Regions from separate parts of the Mesorhizobium sp. M1252 genome, predicted to be linked through region 1. Evidence: predicted binding sites of a transcription regulator. Region 1 holds the regulator's gene; each other region holds the start of a gene.
The links. Region 1 encodes PhoB, which activates phosphate uptake and scavenging genes when phosphate is short. Its sites were predicted from a motif close to TGTCATNNANCTGTCAT; they were not measured.

Region 1 (5,599 bases):
GTCTCGGCGCCTCCAAGATGCAGATGGTGTTCCATCACATCCTGCCGCTTGCCGCCCCAGGCATCCTTACCGGCACCATCATCGGCCTGGCGCGTGCGCTCGGCGAGACAGCACCGCTGCTCTTGATCGGCATGGTCGCTTTCGTCGCCGATTATCCGACGACGCCTTTCGATCCGGCGACCGCGCTGCCGGTTCAGATCTATATGTGGGCAAACGAGGCTGAGCGCGCTTTTGTCGAGCGCATGTCCGGCGCCATCATCATCCTGCTCGTCTTCCTCATGGCCATGAACATCACCGCGATCGTGCTCCGGCGCCGGTTCGAGCGGCGCTGGTAGAAAAAAGGCAATTTGGTATGAACATCATGACCGAACAGTCCCTTGAGAATGCAGTGGGCGACAAAATGAACGCCAAGTCGAACGAAGTCATCAAGATGCGCGGCGACAAGGTCGGCGTGTTCTATGGCGAGAAGCAGGCGTTGTTCGACGTCAATCTCGACGTCCGCCAGAACCAGGTGACGGCGCTGATCGGCCCGTCCGGCTGCGGCAAGTCGACCTTCCTGCGCTGCCTCAACCGCATGAACGACACCATCGATTCGGCGCGGGTGACCGGCAAGATCACGCTCGATGAAGACGACATCTACGACAAGAACATCGATGTCGTCGAACTGCGCGCACGCGTCGGCATGGTGTTCCAGAAACCCAACCCGTTCCCGAAGTCCATCTACGAGAACGTCGCCTACGGCCCGCGCATCCATGGGCTGGCCAAGCGCAAGTCCGACATGGACCAGATCGTCGAGCAGAGCCTGAAGAAGGCTGCGATCTGGAACGAGGTCAAGGACCGCCTGCAGGAGCCCGGCACCGGCCTGTCCGGCGGCCAGCAGCAGCGCCTGTGCATCGCGCGCGCCATCGCCGTGTCGCCGGAGGTGATCCTGATGGACGAGCCCTGCTCGGCGCTCGATCCGATCGCCACCGCCCGTGTCGAGGAGCTGATCGACGAACTGCGCCAGAACTACACGATCGTCATCGTCACCCACTCGATGCAGCAGGCGGCGCGCGTGTCGCAGCGCACGGCGATGTTCCATCTCGGCTATCTCGTCGAGGAGGGCGCCACCGACAAGATGTTCACCAACCCCGACGACAAGCGCACCCAGGACTACATTACCGGCCGCTTCGGCTGAGCCGTCCGGCGGGTGAATTTTCAGGCACGAGGACCAAGATCATGGGTGAACATACCGTCGCCTCCTTCGATGAAGAGCTCGGGCAGATCAGCAAGCTGATCCGCGACATGGGCGATCTGGCAGGCTCGATGGTCAGCGGCTCGACCAGGGCGCTGCTCAATTCGGACAATGCGCTGGCACAGCGTGTCGTTTCCGACGACGCCATCATGGATGCGCGCCAGCGCGAACTGGACGACCGCGCCATCACGCTGATCGCCAAGCGCCAGCCGATGGCCAACGATCTGCGCGCCGTGGTCGGCTCGATCCGCATGGCCGGCGACCTCGAGCGCATCGGCGATCTCGCCAAGAACATCGCCAAACGCGTCGGCACCGTGGGCTTGAGCGTCACGCCGCGCGACCTCTCGCACTCCATCGATGCCATGGCGCAGCTGGTGCTGATCCAGGTGCAAGGCGTCGTCGAGGAATATGCCGCCACCGATGCGGCAGCTCTTGCAAAACTCAGGAATGACGACGAGCGCATCGACGTCAAATACACGTCCGTGTTTCGTGAGCTCTTGACCTACATGATGGAAGACCCTCGCAACATCACCGCCTGCACGCATCTCTTGTTCTGCGCCAAGAATCTTGAGCGCATCGGCGATCATGTCACCAACATCGCCGAAAATGCGTATTATGTGCTGACCGGCCAGCAATTGCCCGCCAATCGTCCGAAGCAGGACGAGACGGCGATGGCCACGCCGGCCTGATGAGGGTGAACTGCCTATGATCGCGCCACGCATCATGGTCGTGGAGGACGAGGAGCCGCTAGGCGTGCTCCTCCGCTACAACCTCGAATCCGAAGGCTATCAAGTCGAGGTGGTGACACGCGGCGACGAGGCCGAGATCCGCCTGCAGGAAAACGTGCCCGATCTCCTGGTGCTCGACTGGATGGTGCCCGCTGTTTCCGGCATCGAGCTCTGCCGGCGGCTTAGAGTGCGGCCCGAAACCGAGCGGCTGCCGATCATCATGCTGACCGCGCGCGGTGAGGAAAGCGATCGCGTGCGCGGCCTGTCCACCGGCGCCGACGACTATCTGGTCAAGCCATTCTCGACGCCGGAGTTCATGGCGCGCGTGAAGGCGCTGCTGCGCCGGGCCAAGCCGGAAGTGCTGTCCAGCGTGCTCAAGGTCGGCGACATCGTGCTCGACCGCGAGTCGCACCGTGTCTACCGCAAGAAGAGCGAGATCAGGCTCGGACCGACCGAGTTCCGGCTGCTCGAATTCATGATGCGCCATCCCGGCCGCGTGTTCTCGCGCAGCCAACTGCTCGACAATGTCTGGGGCGAGACGATCTATATAGACGAGCGAACCGTCGACGTGCATGTCGGGCGGCTGCGCAAGGCCGTCAACAACGGCCGCATGCCGGATGTCATCCGTACCATTCGCGGCGCCGGCTACGCGATCAGGGAAGACTAGGATCCTGCGCGTCGCGCCGTTGCCGGCCATTCACGCGACATGCTTGCCGGATTTGGGCTGAATACCCGGCGCAAAAATCTCCTGGTCGACGAAGCCGAGCGCGCGCGTGGCACAGCCTTCGCGGATCAGCGGCAGCTCGTTGGGCTCGGTGTCGAAGGAGATCGACTTCGAGTGCTGGCCGCCGGCGGTCTGGGCGATCGCTTCGCGCAATGCCGGTTCGATCAGGTCGAACGCGGCGGCGCTGACGCCGACCATGGCGACGGGGGCCGGGTCGATCAGCGCAAACAGGCTGCCGAGGCCGAAGCCGAGCGCCTCACCGGCCCTGCGATAGGCTTCGCGCTCCGGTCCGTCCGTCTCTCGCGCACGAGCGGCCAGCGCCCGCATATCAGCGTCGCCGATATCGACCGGCTCGGCATCCTCGCCCATCATTTTGGCGCTGCGCCAGATGGCGTAGTTTCCGGCATAGGCTTCCACGCAGCCGCGCCGCCCGCAGCGGCAGAGCGCGCCGCCCGGACGGTGGATCATGTGGCCGAACTCGCCGCCCGAGGAATGGGTGCCGGTGAACAGTTCGCCTTTCAGCACCAGCCCCATGCCGATGCCGTGCGACAAGAGGATCGCGATGAAATTGTCGCGGTAGCGCTCGGGCTGGCGCCATTGCAGGGCCACCGCCATCATATTGCAGTCGTTCTCCATGGTGGCAGGAATGCCGAATTCCGCTTCCAACATGTCGGCGAAGGCAATGTCGGTCAGTGGCGTGATTGGCGACCACAGCATGGCCCGCGCCTGCGAATCGGTGATGCCCTGGATGCCCATGGCAATGCGGGCGATGCTCTGGACATCGAGGTCCGGGTCCGCGAGACGCCGCCCGACGATTGCTACGCATTCGCCGATCAGCTCGTCGCGCGGCATGGTCAGCGTGTCGAGCCGGCGCTGTTCTTCCGCGACCACCTGGCCGGCATAGTCGATGACGGTGACGGAGAGGAAGTTCAGCGACAGCACCACGGTCATGACCGCCGCCGCTTCCGGGTTGAGGCCAAGGCCGACCTGCGGCCGGCCGCGTTTCAGCGAGCCGGTCTCGCCAGGCTTGCCTTCAATCAGGATGCCTTCTTGAATTAGATCAGACGAGATTGCCGATATCGTCGAATGGCTGAGGCCGGTGGTCGCCGCAATCTCGGTCCGCGACGGCTGGCCGGCCCGGCGCACGGCCGAAATCACCATCGCCCGGTTGCGACGGCGCAGATCGTCGTGGCGGATCCCAACCGACATTTGTTTTCCTCCCGGCCTCCTCGCGCCTCATGATAGTGAAGGCGTTCGACGGCACCAGCCAAATATTGGCAGACGCCGGCAGCCCTGTCATTGTTTATTGCGGAGCTCGAAAAAATTCGGCAACGCCATCAGAATCCATCAGAATCGATGTTGACAGTGCCTTATCATTGAACCAGTATTTTTTCGAGGCTCGAAAAAATGGAGCCTCTGTGTGCCGGCCCTCGGGCCAGTTTTGTCGCGCCGCGCGCGGCGCAGGGAGGGTTTATCATGAACAGATTTGCAGCCGCCATGCTGGCGGGCGCCGCCATGTCGCTGACGCTGGTCTCGGTCGCGCAGGCGAAGGACAAGGTCATCGGCGTCTCCTGGTCGAACTTCCAGGAAGAGCGCTGGAAGACGGACGAGGCGGCGATGAAGACGGCGATCGAAGCCGCCGGCGACAAGTACATTTCCGCCGACGCGCAGTCCAATCCCGGCAAGCAGCTGACCGACGTCGAAAGCCTGATCTCACAAGGCGCCAACGCGCTGATCGTCCTGGCGCAGGACGCGTCGGCCATCGGCCCGGCGGTGCAGAAGGCGCTGGACGAAGGCATTCCGGTCGTCGGCTATGACCGCCTGATCGAGAACAAGGACGTCTTCTACCTGACCTTCGACAACAAAGAAGTCGGCCGCATGCAGGCCCGCGAAGTGTTCAAGGCGAAGCCCGAGGGCAACTATGTCTTTATCAAGGGCTCTGGCTCGGATCCGAATGCCGATTTCCTGTTCTCGGGCTCGATGGAAGTGCTCAAGGAAGCCATCGACTCGGGCAAGATCAAGAATGTCGGCGAGGCCTATACCGATGGCTGGCTGCCGGCCAATGCCCAGAAGAACATGGAACAGTTCCTGACCGCCAATGACAACAAGGTCGATGCCGTGGTTGCGGCCAATGACGGCACAGCCGGCGGCGTTGTCGCCGCGCTGACGGCGCAGGGCCTTGCCGGAACGGTTCCGGTCTCGGGCCAGGACGGCGACCATGCCGCTCTGAACCGCATCGCGCTCGGCACGCAGACGGTGTCGGTGTGGAAGGACGCACGCGAACTCGGCAAGAACGCCGCCGAGATCGCCTCGCAGCTTGCCGATGGCAAGAAGACCGGCGACATTGCCGGCGCCAAGGACTTCACCACGCCTGGCGGCAACACCGTCAAGTCGCTGTTCCTGACCCCCGTCGCGATCACCAAGGACAACCTCAACGTCGTCATCGACGCCGGCTGGATCAAGAAGGACGAAGTCTGCACGGGCGTCGCCGCCGGCAGCGTCGCGGCTTGCAACTGATCTCGACGACTTGAAGAAATGAGGCGCCGCGGCGGTCAAGCCGCGGCGTTTTCTCTACGAGAATTGTGTGTTTCCGCCATCGGCGGCAAACTTCTAGGCTGTGGTCCGGCATCCGCGCCAGACGGCAAGCCGCTGGAGGACATCATGACCGACACGACCTCAAATCCGCAGGCCGATACGGCACGAGCGTCTGAACTCGGCGCGGCCGCCCGGTTCCTGAAAGCGACCGAGCTCGACACGCGCATGCTCGGCATGGTCGGCGCGCTGCTGGTCATCTGGGTCGGCATACATATCCTGTCGGGTGGGCTTTTCCTGACGCCGCGCAATCTTTGGAACCTGTCGGTGCAGACGTCCTCGGTCGCGATCATGGCGACCGGCATGGTACTGGTCATCGTC
Region 2 (5,599 bases), on a different contig from region 1:
GGCTTGCCCCTTGATTTTTGGCCGCCAAACCTCGATATCGGGCGCAAATCCAAACCATTCGAATGACGGGAAATGGCGATGAGCGACCAGACAAAAGACGAACGCGCGCCCGAGGATATCGAAACGGCCGAGGCCGAGCGCACGCAAGGCGGCATCGACGGCGACTATGAAGCGCTGGTGCGGTTGCTGAAGGAAAACGAGGAGCTGAAGGACCGCGCGCTGCGCGTCGCAGCCGAGATGGAGAATCTGCGCCGCCGCACCGCCCGCGACGTGCATGATGCGCGCGCCTATGCGGTGGCCAATTTCGCCCGCGACATGCTGTCGGTGTCGGACAATCTGCGCCGCGCGCTCGATGCTATCCCCGCCGAGGCGAAAGCGGCCGGAGATGCCGGCTTCAAGGCGCTGATCGACGGCGTCGAGATCACCGAGCGCGCCATGCTGTCGACGCTGGAACGGCATGGGGTGAAGAAGCTCGAACCGGAAGGTGAGAAGTTCGACCCGAATTTCCACCAGGCGATGTTCGAAGTGCCCAATCCCGATGTGCCGGCCAACACCGTCGTCCAGGTCGTGCAGCCGGGCTATTCGATCGGCGAGCGCGTGCTGCGGCCGGCCATGGTCGGGGTCGCCAAGGGCGGCCCCAAGATCGCGGCCACCGAAGCGCCGGTCGAGCCGGGGCCGGTGAACGAGCAGGCCGAGAAGGATGCGTGAGTAGGGTAGGCAGTAGGGAATAGGGAATAGGGAATAGGGAATAGGGAATAGGGAATAGGGAATAGGGAATAGGCAGGCGTATCAATCGCGCGGCTTCGTGTTATTCATACTTTCCCTAATTCCCAATCCCTACTACCTCATGTCCCTGACACCCATCGACCTCCTCGACTATGCCGGCGTCGCCGTCTTTGCCGCGACCGGGGCGTTGGCGGCTTCGCGCAAGCAGCTCGACATTATCGGCTTCCTGTTTCTGGCCAGCGTCACCGGCATTGGCGGCGGCACGCTTCGCGACGTCATCCTCAACCTGCCCGTCTTTTGGGTCGCCAACTCCGGCTATGTGCTGGTTTGCGCGGCGGTTGCAGTGCTGGTCTTCTTCATCGCCCACCGCGTCGAATCCCGCTGGAAATGGCTGCTCTGGCTCGACGCCATCGGATTGGCGGCCTTTTCCGTAATGGGCGCGGCCAAGGGGCTGGCCATCACCGGCTCGCCGGTCGTCTCCGTTGTTATGGGCGTGTTGACCGCCACATTTGGCGGCATCCTGCGCGATCTGCTGGCCGGCGAGCCATCGGTGCTGCTCAGGCCCGAAATCTACGTCACCGCCGCACTCGCGGGCGCCGGCCTCTACACACTTGGCGATCTTGCCGGCCTGCCGCCGCTCGCCTCGGATATTGCCGGCTTCGTCGCGGCTTTCCTGGTGCGCGGCGGCGCGCTGAAATTCGGCTGGACCTTTCCGTCCTACAAGAGCCGCCCGGGACGGCGACCGGAGGATATTCCGTAGGGAGAGGGGAGAGGGAATAGGGAATAGGGAATAGGGAATAGGGAATAGGGAATAGGGAATAGGGAATAGGGAATAGGGAATAGGGAATAGTCGGTAGTCAGAAATTCGCGGCAGCCTTCACTACTGCCTACTGCCTACTGCCTACTGCCTCACGCCGCAAAGCGCTGCGCTTCCCCGCCATAATAGTTGACGTAGCGGGCGCCGATTTCCTTGACCGGCATCACCACGAACACATCGACGGTGGAGAACTCACGGTCGATGACGCAGCCGTCGCCGATGCGGGCGCCGACGCGCAGATAGCCCTTGACCAGCGGCGGCATGGCCGCGATCGCCGCCTTGGCGTTGACCGCCTCGATCGGCATCAGATCCATCGAGCAATAGCGGCCGGAGACCGCCCGCACATCCCAGGCGGAGTTGGTCCGGCAGTGATGGGCAAGGTAGGTGAGCGCCTCGGCATGCGCAGCCGGCACCGTGCCAGGGAACGAGGCACAACCGGTCATCACGCCGATCTCATAGTGGTTGATGTAGGCCCAGATGCCTTGCCACAGCGCCTCGATGGTGCGCTTCGAGCGGTATTCCGGCAGCACGCAGGAGCGGCCGAGCTCAAGGAAGCGCTGGCCGGGATGGCGGGCGATCAGCTTGGTCAGTTCGAACTCGCCTTCGGAATAGAAGCCGCCGGCGGTTGCCGCAATCTCTTGCCGCAGCAGGCGGTAAGTGCCGACGATGCGGCGATGCTCGGGGCCGGAGATCGAAGTGTCCAGCACGAGGAGATGGTCGCACAGCGGGTCGAAGCGGTCGGCGTCGCGCCGGTCCTGCGCCTGGAATAGGTCCTTCCTGGCGCCAAGCTCGTCATAAAACACCCGGTAGCGCACTTCCTGCGCGGCGGCGATCTCGGCTTCATTGCGGGCAAGCCGCACTTCGAGATTGCCGATACGGCCCAGCGGTGCGCCTGTTGCGACGGCATCGGCGTTCCGCGCGGCGAGCAAAGCGCCGCCTGCGCTGGGCCGAGTGTCACATTCCGGCATAACTGTATGCACGAGTGATTCTCCTTCGAGCCATCCCTCTTGGCACGGGGATACGGTGTAGGTGCAACAGGATTGTGACAGTACCGTGATACGGCGCGACGGGCAATACTTCGTCGGCTGGCGAAAACCCTCATTCGGCTACCTACGTGACGCGAGGATTGCGCCAGCGTCGCCTTGAAGCGCGTCGCGCTGGGGACGATTCACGCGACGCGCTTCAAGTCTTTGTTTTGTGCATGTCGTCTTCTCAAAACCGGGGCCACTTTTGAGCGACATGAATTCAGGCGGCCACCTGGCCCTCGACGGCATGGACCAGCGCGTCGGGATCGAGCGGCTTGGTGACAAAGCCGCTGGCGCCATGGGCGAGCACGGTGTGGCGGGTCTTTTCCTGGCTGTCGGCCGAAAGCACCATGATCGGAACCGGCGGCACAGCCATTTCCTCCTCGTGGCGGCGGATGGCGGCGATCGCGTCCAGCCCGTCCATGACCGGCATGTGCAAATCCATCAGCACCACATCGAAGCGATTTTTCAGCCCGGCTTCGGTCACCGCCTCGACCGCGGCCTTGCCATTGCCGACCACTTTCACGCGATGTCCCGCCTTCAAAAGCGTGGCGCGGGCAAGCATGGCGTTGATGTCGTTGTCTTCGGCGATCAGCACCGACAAACCTTGCTGGCGCCCGCCATGGGCACGAAGCGAGGACGCGCCGGTCTTTTCCGGCTTGGGCGGCGGCAAGGCAGGGGCATGACTGGTCAGCAGCACGCGCAGCAGGGTTTCGCCGCGCACCGGCCTCGCCAGGAAGGTGGCGTAGCCGCTGGTGCGGAATTCGCCAAGCATGCCGCGGTCGGTCGGCGCGATCAGCGTGATCGCCTCGCAATCGGCAAAGCCACTCTGGCGCAGGCGCTTGAGCAGTCTGCCGTCGCCGTCCTCCAGGGCCGCGTCGATCAACAGCACATCGCAATGTTCGGCGAAGGGCGTCGCCTGGGAAGCGGTTGCGGCGACGTCGACGGCGCCGCCATGGGCGCGGATGGTGCGGGCGATGGCGTCCGCCTCGACGGCGTTCTTCGACACGATCACGGCGCGCCGGCCGGCCAGGATGTTCTGCCGGTTCTGCGGTGCTTCGGTTGCTCCTGCGGCCGGGATCTCGAAGACGAATTCCGATCCCTCGCCAAGCCGGCTCGACACCGAAATGGCACCGCCCATGGCGGTCACCAGCCGCCTTGAGATAGCAAGACCGAGGCCGGCGCCGCCATGGGTGCGGGTCGAGGTGCCGTCGGACTGTTCGAATTCCTCGAAGATGCGCTCCATGTCGTCTTCGCGCAGGCCAGGGCCGGTGTCGGCGACGGTGAAGCAGATGCGGTCGCTGGTCTCGGTGCGGGCCCGTGCAACCGAAACCAGCACGCCGCCGGTGTCGGTGAACTTGATCGCATTGCCGATCAGGTTGAGCAGCACCTGCCTGACTCTTCCCGGATCGGCCATGATCATCTGTGGCACGTCGGGCTCGACATGACAGCCGAGGCCGATGTTCTTGGCGAAGGCTTTGGCCGCCATCAGTTCGATGATGTTGTCGGCGATTTCGCGCAGCGATGTCGGCTGCGGCTCCGGGTCGAAACGGCCGGCCTCTATCTTGGAATAGTCGAGCAAATCCTCGATGAGCGCCAAAAGGGCGCTGGCCGAGGTCGAGACAGCGCCGACATAGGTGCGCTGCTCGGGCGACAGATTGGTGTCAGCCAGAAGCTTGGCCATGCCCATGATGCCGTTCATCGGCGTGCGGATCTCATGGCTGACGGTGGCGAGGAAGCGCGACTTGGCCTGGCTGGCATATTCGGCGCGCTCGCGCGCGGTGATCAGCGAGGATTCGGCGCGTTTGCGCGCGGTGATGTCGCGGGCAATCGCCCGGTGCGAGACGGCGCCGCTATCCTTGTCGCGTACCGACAGTTCGATCCACGAGAACCAGCGCGGACCGTTCGGGGTGCGTATGGAGACGTCGGTGGAACTCAGGCATTCATGATCGGAAAAGGCGGCGTCGGGGACGATGCCGACATCGATGCCGTGTTCGGCGAGGGTCCTGCCGGCAAGGTCGCGTTGGTCGGTTCCGACGAGGCTGGCGAAAACCTTGTTGGCGTAGACGATGTGGCCGTCGCGGTCGCGGTGGACGACGAGATCGCCGAGCGCATCAATCAGCCCGCGAAAACGCTCCTCGCTCTCCTGCATCTCCCACATGCGGTCGGCCAGCGTCTCGATTTCGGCGCGGCTACGGGCCGCGGTTTCGTCGAGCAAGGCCGCCGCGCGGCGGACGGTGCGCCGGCTGCGCAGGTGCATGGCGACGCCGGCAAGGCCTGTTGCCAGCAGGCCGAGGGTGATGAAGATCGGCGCACCGGTGAGGTGGGAGAGGCCCGCCAGCACGACACTGGCGACCACCGTCAGGAACGGCAGGCCCTCGGACGTGGCGCGCGGCAAATCCGGCGCCAGAGGCGGCGGCGCAACACGCTGCCGCTTCGCCGTCGCCGGACTCGGCCCGTCGACGCTTTCGGCACGGCTCTTCTCTTTCCTGGCGGACTCCGCGATCATGCGGAACTCCTTGCCAGATAGAGATTATGGAAAAGCGCGGCGGATCGTTCGAATTTTAGCGGTCATGCATTTTTGGCGGTTTTCCGCATCGCCTGATCTTTTCCGAAACCTCATTCCCTTTCGGGATCATGCTTCGGGAGCCTCACATATCGACAACCACGCGGCCCCTGATCTTGCCCTCGACGATGTCATGGGCGGCGGTGATGATGCCGTCGAAGCCGATGGTCGTGGACAGGCCGACGAGCTTCTTGAGGTCGAGATCGGCGCCGATGCGGCGCCAGGCCTCCAGGCGTACCGCCTTTGGGGCCATCACCGAATCGATGCCGAGCAGCGAGACGCCGCGCAGGATGAACGGGGCAACGCTCGAAGGCAGGTCCATGCCGCCAGCCAGGCCGCAGGCGGCGACCGCGCCGCCATAGGCGGTCATCGACAGCACATTGGCCAGCGTGTGGCTGCCGACGGCGTCGATGCCGCCAGCCCAGCGTTCCTTGGCCAATGGTTTTGCCGGTTGGGAGAGCTCGT
Region 3 (5,599 bases), on a different contig from region 1:
GGTGACGTGACCGCTGCCTCGCATGGCGGCGCCGGACCGCTCCAGTCACAGAACTGTACCGGGGGTGCCAGTACAGCTTCTGTACTGGCTGAACTCAGGTTTTCTGAATAAGGTCCGGCAACATCTTTTGGAGCTCACCACATGACACAAGCCGGTTACAAGCAATTCTGCCCGCTCTCCATGGCCGCCGAGCTGCTCTGCACACGCTGGACCATGGTGCTGCTGCGCGAACTGGTGGCGGGATCGACCCGCTTCAACGATTTGCGCCGCGGCGTGCCGAAAATGTCGCCAACCCTTCTGTCGCAACGGCTCAAGGACCTCGAGGCCGGCGGCATCGTCGAGCGGACCGAGATCGCGACCGAGAAGGGCGTGTTCGAATACCGGCTGACCGAGGCGGGCCGGGATTTGCGCCCGGTTGTCGAGGCGATGGGGTTTTGGGGCCAGAAATGGGTCGAGGCCAGGCTGTCGCTCAAAAACCTCGATCCGTCGCTGCTGATGTGGGACATGCGGCGCAATCTGAACCCCAGTCCGCTGCCGGACGGGCGCACCGTGATACAATTCCTGTACCATGACCTGCCGGCGTCAAAACGATCGTGGTGGCTGATCGTCGAAAAGCAGGGCGAGGTCGATCTTTGCTGGTACGATCCGGGCTTCGACGTCGATCTCTACGTCTCGACCGATCTGTGCACCATGACCTCGATCTGGATGGGGCTGACGACAGTTCACAAGGAACGCGACAAGATCAGCCTGACCGGCGATCTCGACGTCGCCGGCAAGATGCAGATCTGGCTTGGGCTCAGCCCGTTTGCGGTGATGCCGAAGCGCGTGGCGGCTTGAGGTCCCTGCGCATTCCACAGATCGCTTGCCTCTAAAAATACTAGTTGCAAAATGCAATCAGTTTGAATACTGATTGCAAATCACAACTGGTCACCAAAGGGAGTCTTCCATGTCCAAACTGCGCGTCAATGCCTTCACCTTGTCGCTCGACGGTTTCGGCGCCGGTCCTGACCAGGACCTGCAAAATCCGCTCGGCGTTGGTGGCGAAGATCTGCACAAATGGATGACCGGCACCCGCACCTTCCACGAGATGGTCGGCAAGGATGGCGGCAGCACCGATGTGGACGACCGGTTCACCGTCCGCAGCTTCGACAATGTCGGCGCCTGGATCCTCGGCCGCAACATGTTCGGCCCGATCCGCGGCGAATGGCCGGATGAGAACTGGAAGGGCTGGTGGGGCAACAACCCGCCCTATCACGTGCCGACCTTCGTGCTGACCCATCACAAGCGCGACCCCATTGTGATGGAAGGCGGCACCATTTTCCGCTTCGTTACCGGCGGCATCCACGCCGCGCTCGAACAAGCAAAGGCTGCGGCCGGCGGCAAGGATGTCCGCGTCGGCGGCGGCGTTTCCACTATCCGGCAATATCTCAAGGAGAAGCTCATCGACGAGTTGCATCTGGCTGTGTCGCCAGTGTTGCTCGGGAGGGGCGAGAGCCTGTTTGCCGGGCTGGATATGCTGAAGCTGGGTTACCAGTGCACCGAGCAGGTGGCGACAGCGCTCGCCACGCATGTGACGATCAAGCGGGTGTAGTGGCGAAGTGATAGGCGCAGGCTTCTTTCTCCCCGTACTACGGGGAGAAATGCCCGGCAGGCAATGAGGGGCAGCGCTGCTTTTGGAGGTTAGCAGCGTCCGACGACTGTGAATTCGCCGATGCCGGCGCTGCCCCTCATCCGCCCTTCGGGCACCTTCTCCCCGTGAAACGGGGAGAAGGAAAAGTGCTCAATACTTCTCCGGCACGTAAAGCTCGCGCGGCAGGACCTGGCGCTCGTACTCCGGGTTGAACACCCGCTCGGGCAGCGTGATTTCTTCGTGCGGCACGTCCTCATAGGGCAGCTGTTTGAGGAGATGGTCGATGCAGTTCAGCCGCCCCCGCTTCTTGTCGTTGCCTTCGACGATGTACCACGGTGCCTCTGGGATGTTGGTGCGGGCGAACGTCTCTTCCTTGGCCTTGGTGTACTGCTCCCAGCGCACGCGCGACTGCAGGTCCATCGGCGACAGCTTCCACTGCTTCATCGGATCGTGGATGCGCATCATGAAGCGCATCTGCTGTTCCTCGTCGGTGATCGAGAACCAGTATTTGACCAGCGTGACGCCGGAGCGGACCAGCATGCGCTCGAACTCCGGCACGTCGCGGAAGAACTCTTCGACCTGATCGGGTTCGGCAAAGCCCATCACCCGCTCGACGCCGGAGCGGTTGTACCAGGAGCGGTCGAACAGCACGATCTCGCCGCCGGCCGGCAGATGCGGCACGTAGCGCTGGAAATACCATTGTGACTTTTCGCGCTCGGTCGGCGCCGGCAGCGCCACGACGCGGCAGATGCGCGGGTTGAGGCGCTGGGTGATGCGCTTGATGACGCCGCCCTTGCCGGCGGAATCACGGCCCTCGAAAACCACCACTAGCTTCTTCTTGTGGTAGGCAACCCAGGACTGCAGCTTGATCAGTTCCGACTGCAAGCCGATCAGGTCGCGGAAATACTGCATGCGATCGATCGACGGCGGATGCGCGTTCTTGTAGATCTTGGCGATCTCCAACGACAGCGCCGGCTCCGAGATTTCCAGCTCATAGTCCTCGTCGAGCGTGTCGGCGAGTTCGGCTTCCAGCCAATCCCTGGCCGCAGAATTCTGCTTTAGCTCATTCATTTCCACTGCTCCGCTTGCCGGCTGACATGAAACCCTGAGCCGACTTGATATAGGCCGGCAATGACGGTTTTATTGCAAGCCGCCGGCCAGCCGGTCTTCACTGCAAAGCAGCGAGGCATTGCCGATCCAGCGCCCTGGCATGGCGACAAGCCGCTCAAATTGTCCTACAAATAGCGGACCCGTTCGGGCTTCCCCGCCCTTTCCTGCTAAAACCGCCTCCCCACCAAAACTACGAGGATCAGACATGGAATACCGCACGCTTGGCCGTTCCGGCTTGAAAGTTTCGGCGCTGACCTTGGGAACCATGACCTTCGGCGGCAGCGGGCCGTTCGCTGCCGTCGGCAATTCCGATCTCGCGGAGGCCTCGCGCATCATCGACACTTGCATCGATGCCGGCATCAATCTCATCGACACCGCCAATGTCTATTCCAACGGTCTGTCGGAAGAGATCATCGGCGAGGCGCTCGGCGGCAAGCGCAAGAACGACGTGCTGATCGCCTCCAAAGCGCGCATGCGGATCGGCAAGGGCCCCAATGACGAAGGCCTGTCGCGCCATCATCTGATCCGCGAATGCGAGAAGAGCCTGAAGCGCCTCAGGACCGATGTCATCGACATCTATTTCCTTCACGAATGGGACGGCGCGACGCCGCTCGAGGAAACCATCGCCGCGCTCGACACGCTGGTTGCCCAGGGCAAGATCCGCTATGTCGGCTGCTCCAACTATTCCGGCTGGCAGGTCATGAAGGCGCTGGGCATCAGCGACAGCCAGCACCAGCCGCGCTTCGTCACCCAGCAGATCCACTACACGCTGGAAGCACGCGAGGCCGAGTATGAGCTCTTGCCGATCTCGGTCGACCAGGGCCTTGGCGTGCTGGTGTGGAGCCCGCTCGCCGGCGGCCTGCTGTCGGGAAAATACCGCCGCGACAGCCCGACGGCGCGCCAGATCGGCGGCTGGTCGGAACCGCCGATCCGCGACGAGGACCGGCTGTGGCGGATCGTCGATGTGCTGGTCGACATCGGTGCGGCACGCGGCGTTTCGGCGGCCCAGGTGGCGCTGACCTGGCTGCTCGGCCGGCCAGCCGTCAGTTCGCTGGTGATCGGCGCACGCAATGAGTCCCAGTTGAAAGACAATCTCGCCGCGGCAAGCCTGACGCTGTCCTTTGATGAACGCCAGCGTCTCGATGCCGTCAGCCGGCCGCCGGTGCTCTATCCCTACTGGCACCAGCAGTTCACCGCGAAGGACCGCTTCGGCCCGGCCGATCTGGTTATGGACCGCAGCGTCATCTGACTTAAGGGCGCCGGAGGCCGCTAGCCCGCGATAAACCGCCAGACCTGCGGATCGGTCTCGATCTGGCCGCTGAGCACGAAATATTTGTAGAGCACGAGCAGGCAGATCGCCTGCTCGGCCCGCTCGTCGGCGAATTTGCGGCAATAGGCGTTGGCCGCCGCAACGATGCGCTGGGCCTCGGCCGGATGTTTCTCGAGATGGTGCACGCGCTCGGCCAGATCGCTGAAGTCGGGCGCCAGCGGCACATAATGGACATCGGGCTCGAGTTGCCCTTCCGCGAACCAGGTCTCAAAGGTCGGCGGCGGCATCAGGCAGAGCGAGTTCGAGCTCATGATCCATTTCAAATTGGTCGCGACGTCATTGCCTTCGAGCGAGATGATGTAGCGGTAGCGGCGCTGCTGATCGATGCTGAGATAGGGCTTGCGGTATTCCGCAGGTGCTGTCGCCCTCGGCGTGCCGACATCGCAGAACGGCAGATTGCGGGCTGCATCCAGCAACAAGGTGCGGATCGGATTGTTGAGTTCGCCGCGCCAAACGACGAGCGGATGCTTGTCGGCGAAGGCGACATCGTCGGCCGGCATGTAGAAATGACGGAACTTGTTCAGCTTGAACAGGACGCCGTTGCCGTTGTCGCCCACTATCGGCCGGTCCTTGACGATCGACGGCATCTTCGGCACTTCGATGACGTCGCCGAATTCCAGGTCGATGCGCAGATCTGGGTCGAAATAACGGGTGAACTCCTTCAGATCGTAATAGTACATGCTGCGGTCCGACGGCAGCCGGCTGACCGGCACGGCCTCGGGGCTGGGGCTAAAAGGCTCCCGCAGCGTGTTGTAGTAATTGAGCCGCTGGCGGACCGATGCGTCGGAAAGCCTGGCCTGATCGAGCAGCCGGCCGAGCCGGCGCCGGAAAAGAACCGGCGGCGCGATGTCGCGCATGGCGTTGCGCGCATAGTAGATCAGCTTCTGTGCGTTTCTTTGAAGCGTGGCCATCGGTCGTTTTGATTCGAAATCGGTCGGCGGCGGCTCCAGCAACTGTCCCGCAGCCTTTTCTAAACCATTGTGTTCGCCATCACGCAAGTCCAGAACCGCTGGCATCTGCCCTCGCGGCGCTGTTGTGTTTGCCGGCCAATGCTTCTAGGCAGGATCAGGCACAGCGAAAGGAAACGATATGGCTCGACCACCGAATTACGGTCAGGAACGCAAAGAGCGCGACCGGCAGAAGGCCGCCAAGAAGGCGGAGAAGCTCGCCGCCAAGGTCGCGGCCAAGGAGCGCGCCGAGCCTGAGAACGAGGCAAGTTCCAAAACCGACACCGAGACAGAAAAATAGGCAAGACAGGATCACCGGCCCGCGAAACGGGCCGGATCCTGGCAAAATGCCGGTCTGATCAGGCCGATGTGATCAGGCCGGGGCCTTGTCGCTGACGAAGACGTTGACCTCGCGCGCGGCGGCGATGAAGGCGCGTCTTGCAATCATCGCCGGCTTGTCGCCGGCCAGCGCGTCATGGCAGGCCTGCAGCGCTTCGCGGTGCTTGGGGCTGCGCTTGCCGGGCCAGCTGTTGAGCAGGTAATCGGAAGCCTCACGCACCGTACGCAAGAGCTGAGTGCTTC
Region 4 (5,599 bases), 120 kb from region 1:
AAATGGGCGAGGCGCAGGATCTCCTGCTCGGCCTTCCTGCGTTCGCGGATGTCGCGCACGGCGACCACGCTGTGCCGCTTGCCGCAATAATCGATGCTCCTGGCGATAAGTTCGACGGGGATGGTGGCGCCGTCATGGGCTCTGAGTTCGGCTTCCTGTGCCTGTCCGCTGCAGTCGGACATGCCGGCCGCGGTGCGTTCGCCGAAGAGGTCGCCAAGCAGCATCGCGTTCAGCACTTCCGGCGCAATGCCGGTTAGCGCGGCGATGCTGTCATTGGCGCTGACGATGCGGGCGCCGTCGCAGACGATCAGCCCCTCGACGGCGGCGTTGGCGAGGCCGTGCATGCGCTCGGCCTCGAGCTTGTGACGCCGGAAGCGAAGGTCGATCCACAATGCTGCGGCTGAAAGCACCAGGATAGCCATGCTGACTGCAGCGGCGGCGAAGGCCTGCGACACCGGTTCGACCGTGAACTGCGATATCTCGATGGAGGAGTCCGGGAAGATCGACACCGCGCCCATGGCGATGAAGTGCAGGCTGCAGATCGCCAGCGTCAACAGGATGGCGGCGGCGATTGTGGCCTGCATGGACGGCCGTCGCAACACGACCAGCAGCGCCAGCGCGGCGAGGGTCACGCCTGCCAGCACCGAGACGCCGACCAGCAGCGGGTTCCAGACGATGCGCCCTTCGACCTCGAAAGCGGCCATGCCGATATAGTGCATGGCGGCGATACCAGCGCCGAGGACCGCGCCGCCGACCAGAGGGTAGTCGATGCCCCGGCGCAAGGTGGCGATCCACATGCCCGCAGCGGTCAGGGCGACGGAACCGGCGAGCGAAAGCGCCGACATTTCCGTATTGTAGGCGTTGGGGATTCCGGGAGAAAAGGCAAGCATTGCGATGAAGTGCGTCGCCCAGATACCGAAGCCGGTGGAAGTGGCTGCTATCATCAGCCAGGTATAGCGGTTGCGCTCGCTCGAGCGGTCGACATGGCGAAGCAGGTTGACCGCCGAGAAGGAAGAAATACCGCAAATGAGCGCTGCCAGTGCGACCAGTCTCAGATCGTGCTCATGCACGATACAATTATAGACCGTCAGCATCTCGCCCACCTGCTCTCCCACAGCAATCAAGCCGTCCACTTGATTAGTATGCCACGCTTGACGAAGAATCGGTTATGCGAACTACAACTACAGCGGGTTTTTCGGGTTGTACGTTGCGGCGATCCTGTCTCATTCCAGACGCACGGTTACAGCAGCGCCTGGCGCGATGCCGCTCGGCCGATCTCGATCTGGCCGAGCGCCGGTTTGGCGGCCTCACGGTGCAGGTGCGTGGCGCTGTCACGCGGGCCCTTCACGCATCGCTGGGCGGTCGGCGATCCTTGCAGGCCCACCATGCCCCATTCTATCGCTGAGCCGGCTTGGCATTTCTCTCTGTCCTCGTTGCAAGGCGAGGGGGCGCGAAGTTAGCCGGGTATGAAATTCACGAAACAGCAACAAATCCGTTGTCCGATTGTCATCAGCGACACATATTGCCTTTGCGGGAGTGCCCCTTTCGCCAATGACAAACGGGAGATGAAACATGAAGTTGTTCGGCTTTGCGGCCGGTGTTGCCGCCACCTTGACCCTGCTTTCCACCCCCTCCGCCTTCGCCGCCACCCAGATCAGTTGGTGGCATGCCATGACCGGCGCGAATGCCGAGGTGGTCGACAAGATCGCCAAGGATTTCAATGCCAGCCAGAGCGACTATGAAATTCTCCCTGTTTTCAAGGGCACCTATCCCGAAACGCTGAATGCCGGCATCGCTGCCTATCGTGCGGGGCAAGCGCCCGACATCATCCAGGTGTTCGACGTGGGTACCGGCGTCATGATGGCAGCCGAAGGTGCGATCAAACCGGTGGCCGATGTGCTAACCAGCGCCGGCGTGACCTTCGACAAGAGCCAGTATTTGCCCGGCATCGTCGGTTACTATTCGAAGCCGGACGGGACCATGCTGTCCTTCCCCTATAATTCCTCGTCGCCCATCCTCTACTACAACAAGGATATTTTCCAGAAGGCCGGGCTTGATGTGAACAACCCGCCAAAGACTTGGAACGAGGTGTGGGAAGCCGCCAAGAAGATCAAGGCGAGCGGCGCCGCTTCCTGCGGCTATACCTCGACGTGGTTGACCTGGATCCACCTTGAGGCCTTCGCGGCCTGGAACGACGTTTCCTATGGCACCAACCAGAACGGACTTGCCGGAACCGACGTCGAGCTCAAGATCAATGCGCCGATCTTCGTCAATCATTTCCAGGCGCTCGCCGACCTGGCCAAGGATGGCACCTTCAAATATGGCGGCCGTACCTCCGAAGCCAAGCAGATCTTTCTTGCCGGCGAATGCGGCATCTTCACCGAATCGTCGGGGGGTCTCGGTGACATCGTCAAGTCGGGCATGAACTACGGCATCGGCCAGCTTCCCTATGATAGTGACGCCAAGGGCGCGCCCCAGAACACCACGCCGGGCGGCGCCAGCCTGTGGGTGTTCGGCAACAAATCGGACGAGGAATACAAGGGCGTCGCGGCGTTCTTCTCCTACCTCTCCAAGACCGAAGTGCAGGAGTACCTGCATCAGAAGTCGGGCTATCTGCCGGTGACGCTCGCTGCCTATGAGGCGACCAAGAAGTCCGGCTTCTATGACAAGAACCCGGGCCGTGAGACGCCGATCCTGCAGATGCTGGGCAAGGCGCCGACCGAGAACTCGAAGGGCGTGCGCCTCGTCAACCTGCCGCAGGTGCGCGACATCGAGAACGAGGAGTTCGAGAAGATGCTGGCCGGCCAGCAGACTGCGCAGCAGGCGCTCGACAACGCGGTCGCACGCGGCAACAAGGCGATTCAGGAAGCGATCGCAAACTGAAGCGATTTGTCAGTTGAACCTCGTCCACGCGGACCCGCGTGGACGATTTCCTGAATAGCGAGGGAATCACCCTGTCTCCACGCGTCGTCTTTCCCAACAAGACCCTGCCTTACCTGCTGGTGGCGCCGCAACTCGCCATTACGCTGATCTTTTTCTACTGGCCGACCGGGCAGGCGCTCTACCAGTCGATGCTCAGGGAAGACCCGTTCGGGCTGAAGAGCAAGTTCGTCGGGCTCGCCAATTTTCGCAAGGTGCTGGCCGACCCGGCCTACCTCAACTCGATCAAAGTTACGCTGGTGTTCTCTCTGGCGACCGCGATCGTCGCCATGGGTGTGGCCCTGTTGCTTGCCGTCATGGCCGAGAAGGTGGTGCGCGGCAAAGGCCTCTATCGCACGCTGCTGATCTGGCCGTATGCGGTGGCGCCGGCGATTGCCGGCATGTTGTGGCTGTTTCTGTTCAACCCCTCGATCGGTTCGCTGGCCTACGCCTTGAGAGGTCTCGGCATTGCCTGGGATCCTTTGCTTAACGGCAACCAAGCCATGATCCTGCTGGTGTCTGCGGCTGCCTGGAAGCAGATCAGCTACAATTTCCTGTTCTTCGTCGCCGGGCTGCAGGCGGTGCCGAAGACGTTGATAGAGGCGGCGGCCATGGACGGCGCCGGGGAGACGAAGCGCTTCTGGACCATCGTCTTCCCGCTGCTCGCGCCGACGACCTTCTTCCTGCTGGTCGTCAACACGGTCTATGCGCTGTTCGACACTTTCGGTATCGTCCATGCGGTCACCGGCGGCGGGCCGGGCAAGGCCACCGAGACGCTGGTCTACAAGGTCTACAATGACGGTTTCGTCAATTTGATCCTCGGCGATTCGGCCGCGCAGTCGGTCATCCTGATGGTCATCGTCATCTCACTCACGGCCATCCAGTTCCGCTATGTGGAACGCAAAGTCCACTACGGTTGAGCGCGAGCGATGATTGGTCAGTCCCCGCTTCGCGCCCTCATCGCCCACGCCGTGCTCATCCTGGGCATCCTGATCGTCGCTTTCCCGATCTACTACACCTTCGTTGCCTCCACGCAGACGCTGCAGACCATCCTCAAGCCGCCATTGCCTCTTTTGCCCGGCGACCAGGTCTGGAACAATTACAGCGAGGCGCTGTTTGGCGGTGTCGGCCGCATCGGCGGCGTCAGTGTCGGCCGATTGCTGCTCAACACCACGATCATGGCGCTCGGCATCGCGGTGGGGAAGATTTTCATCTCGATCCTTTCGGCCTATGCGATCGTGTTCTTCCGTTTTCCGCTTCGGATGGTCTTCTTCTGGCTGATCTTCATCACGCTGATGCTTCCCGTCGAGGTGCGCATCCTGCCGACCTACAAGGTGATGGTCGATCTCGGCATGATCGACACCTATGCCGGCCTGATCGTCCCGCTGATCGCCTCGGCCACCGCCACGCTTCTGTTTCGCCAGTTCTTCATGACCATTCCAGGTGAGTTGGTGGAAGCGGCGCGTGTCGACGGCGCCGGACCATGGCGCTTCTTTTTCGACATCCTGCTGCCGCTGTCGCGCACCAACATCGCAGCACTGTTCGTCATCCTCTTCATCTATGGCTGGACGCAGTACCTGTGGCCGCTGCTCGTCACCAACAGCAACGACATGAACACCATCGTCATCGCACTTAGAAAGATGGTTTCCTTCGCCGATGCCGATACCCAATGGCATCTGGTCATGGTCACCGCGATGCTGGCCATACTGCCGCCGATCCTGATCGTGGTGCTGATGCAACGCTGGTTCGTGCGCGGACTTGTCGATTCCGAAAAGTGAGAAGCCGATGGCGACCGTCGATCTGAAGGATGTGAAGAAGGTCTATCCCAGCGGCGTCGAGGCGGTGAGGGGTGTCTCCATCGCCATTCCCGACAAGGAGCTTTGCGTGCTGGTTGGGCCGTCCGGCTGCGGCAAGTCCACGCTGCTGCGGATGATCGCCGGGCTTGAGACCATTTCTTCCGGCACCGTCGCCATCGACGGCAAGATCGTTAACACGATCGGTCCGACCGAGCGCGACATCGCCATGGTGTTCCAGAACTATGCGCTCTATCCACATATGAAGGTCTACGAAAACATGGCCTACGGGTTGCGCAACCGGGGTACTCCCAAGGACGAGATCGACAGCAGGGTTCGCTCGACCGCCAAGGTGCTGGAGCTCACGGCGCTGCTCGACCGGCGCCCGCGCGAGCTTTCCGGCGGCCAGCGCCAGCGCGTGGCCATGGGTCGCGCAATCGTGCGCAATCCAAAAGTCTTCCTGTTCGACGAACCGCTTTCCAACCTCGACGCCAAACTGCGCGGCCAGATGCGGGTCGAAATCAAGAATTTGCAGCGCTCGCTCGGTGTCACCTCGGTCTACGTCACCCACGACCAGCTTGAGGCGATGACGCTGGCCGATATTCTCGTCGTCATGAATGGCGGGTTGGTCGAGCAGACGGGCGCGCCGCTCGACATCTACGAGAAGCCGGCATCGACCTTCGTCGCCTCCTTCATCGGAGCGCCGCCAATGAACCTTCTGCCTCTTTCGCAAGGACCGGCTGGTCCGGCGCTGACCGACGGCAAGACGGTTGACTTCGCGCCTACGAACGCCGCCACGCTTGGCTTCCGCCCTGAGGATGCCGACGTCACCTTCAGTGCCGAGGCATCATCCGGCGCGCTTATTCTGCCTGCGGCGGTCGAGGCGG

Region 2: the regulator PhoB is predicted to act here: its motif matches at 2,575-2,591, upstream of olsB (l-ornithine N(alpha)-acyltransferase).
Region 3: the regulator PhoB is predicted to act here: its motif matches at 2,762-2,778, upstream of ppk2 (polyphosphate kinase 2).
Region 4: the regulator PhoB is predicted to act here: its motif matches at 1,494-1,510, upstream of ugpB (sn-glycerol-3-phosphate ABC transporter substrate-binding protein UgpB).

Annotation. Positions count from the first base shown of each region.
Region 1 is NZ_JAMYLX010000010.1:189,244-194,842, reverse strand. Features, by position in the region: gene pstA (phosphate ABC transporter permease PstA) at 1-335, shown strand, start outside; gene pstB (phosphate ABC transporter ATP-binding protein PstB) at 353-1,177, shown strand; gene phoU (phosphate signaling complex protein PhoU) at 1,219-1,923, shown strand; gene phoB (phosphate regulon transcriptional regulator PhoB) at 1,940-2,629, shown strand; gene NKH22_RS21105 (ROK family protein) at 2,660-3,895, opposite strand; gene xylF (D-xylose ABC transporter substrate-binding protein) at 4,163-5,203, shown strand; gene NKH22_RS21095 (sugar ABC transporter permease) at 5,348-5,599, shown strand, end outside.
Region 2 is NZ_JAMYLX010000008.1:128,849-134,447, forward strand. Features, by position in the region: gene grpE (nucleotide exchange factor GrpE) at 79-708, shown strand; gene NKH22_RS17840 (trimeric intracellular cation channel family protein) at 854-1,486, shown strand; gene olsB (l-ornithine N(alpha)-acyltransferase) at 1,636-2,511, opposite strand; gene NKH22_RS17850 (response regulator) at 2,789-5,077, opposite strand; gene acuI (acrylyl-CoA reductase (NADPH)) at 5,220-5,599, opposite strand, start outside.
Region 3 is NZ_JAMYLX010000012.1:29,186-34,784, reverse strand. Features, by position in the region: gene NKH22_RS22620 (winged helix-turn-helix transcriptional regulator) at 142-837, shown strand; gene NKH22_RS22615 (dihydrofolate reductase family protein) at 947-1,591, shown strand; gene ppk2 (polyphosphate kinase 2) at 1,781-2,701, opposite strand; gene NKH22_RS22605 (aldo/keto reductase) at 2,946-3,989, shown strand; gene NKH22_RS22600 (glycosyl transferase family 90) at 4,010-4,981, opposite strand; gene NKH22_RS22595 (hypothetical protein) at 5,160-5,318, shown strand; gene NKH22_RS22590 (DUF982 domain-containing protein) at 5,391-5,599, opposite strand, start outside.
Region 4 is NZ_JAMYLX010000010.1:67,550-73,148, reverse strand. Features, by position in the region: gene NKH22_RS20505 (bifunctional diguanylate cyclase/phosphodiesterase) at 1-1,094, opposite strand, end outside; gene NKH22_RS20500 (hypothetical protein) at 1,241-1,387, opposite strand; gene ugpB (sn-glycerol-3-phosphate ABC transporter substrate-binding protein UgpB) at 1,573-2,883, shown strand; gene ugpA (sn-glycerol-3-phosphate ABC transporter permease UgpA) at 2,955-3,839, shown strand; gene ugpE (sn-glycerol-3-phosphate ABC transporter permease UgpE) at 3,849-4,697, shown strand; gene NKH22_RS20480 (sn-glycerol-3-phosphate import ATP-binding protein UgpC) at 4,705-5,599, shown strand, end outside.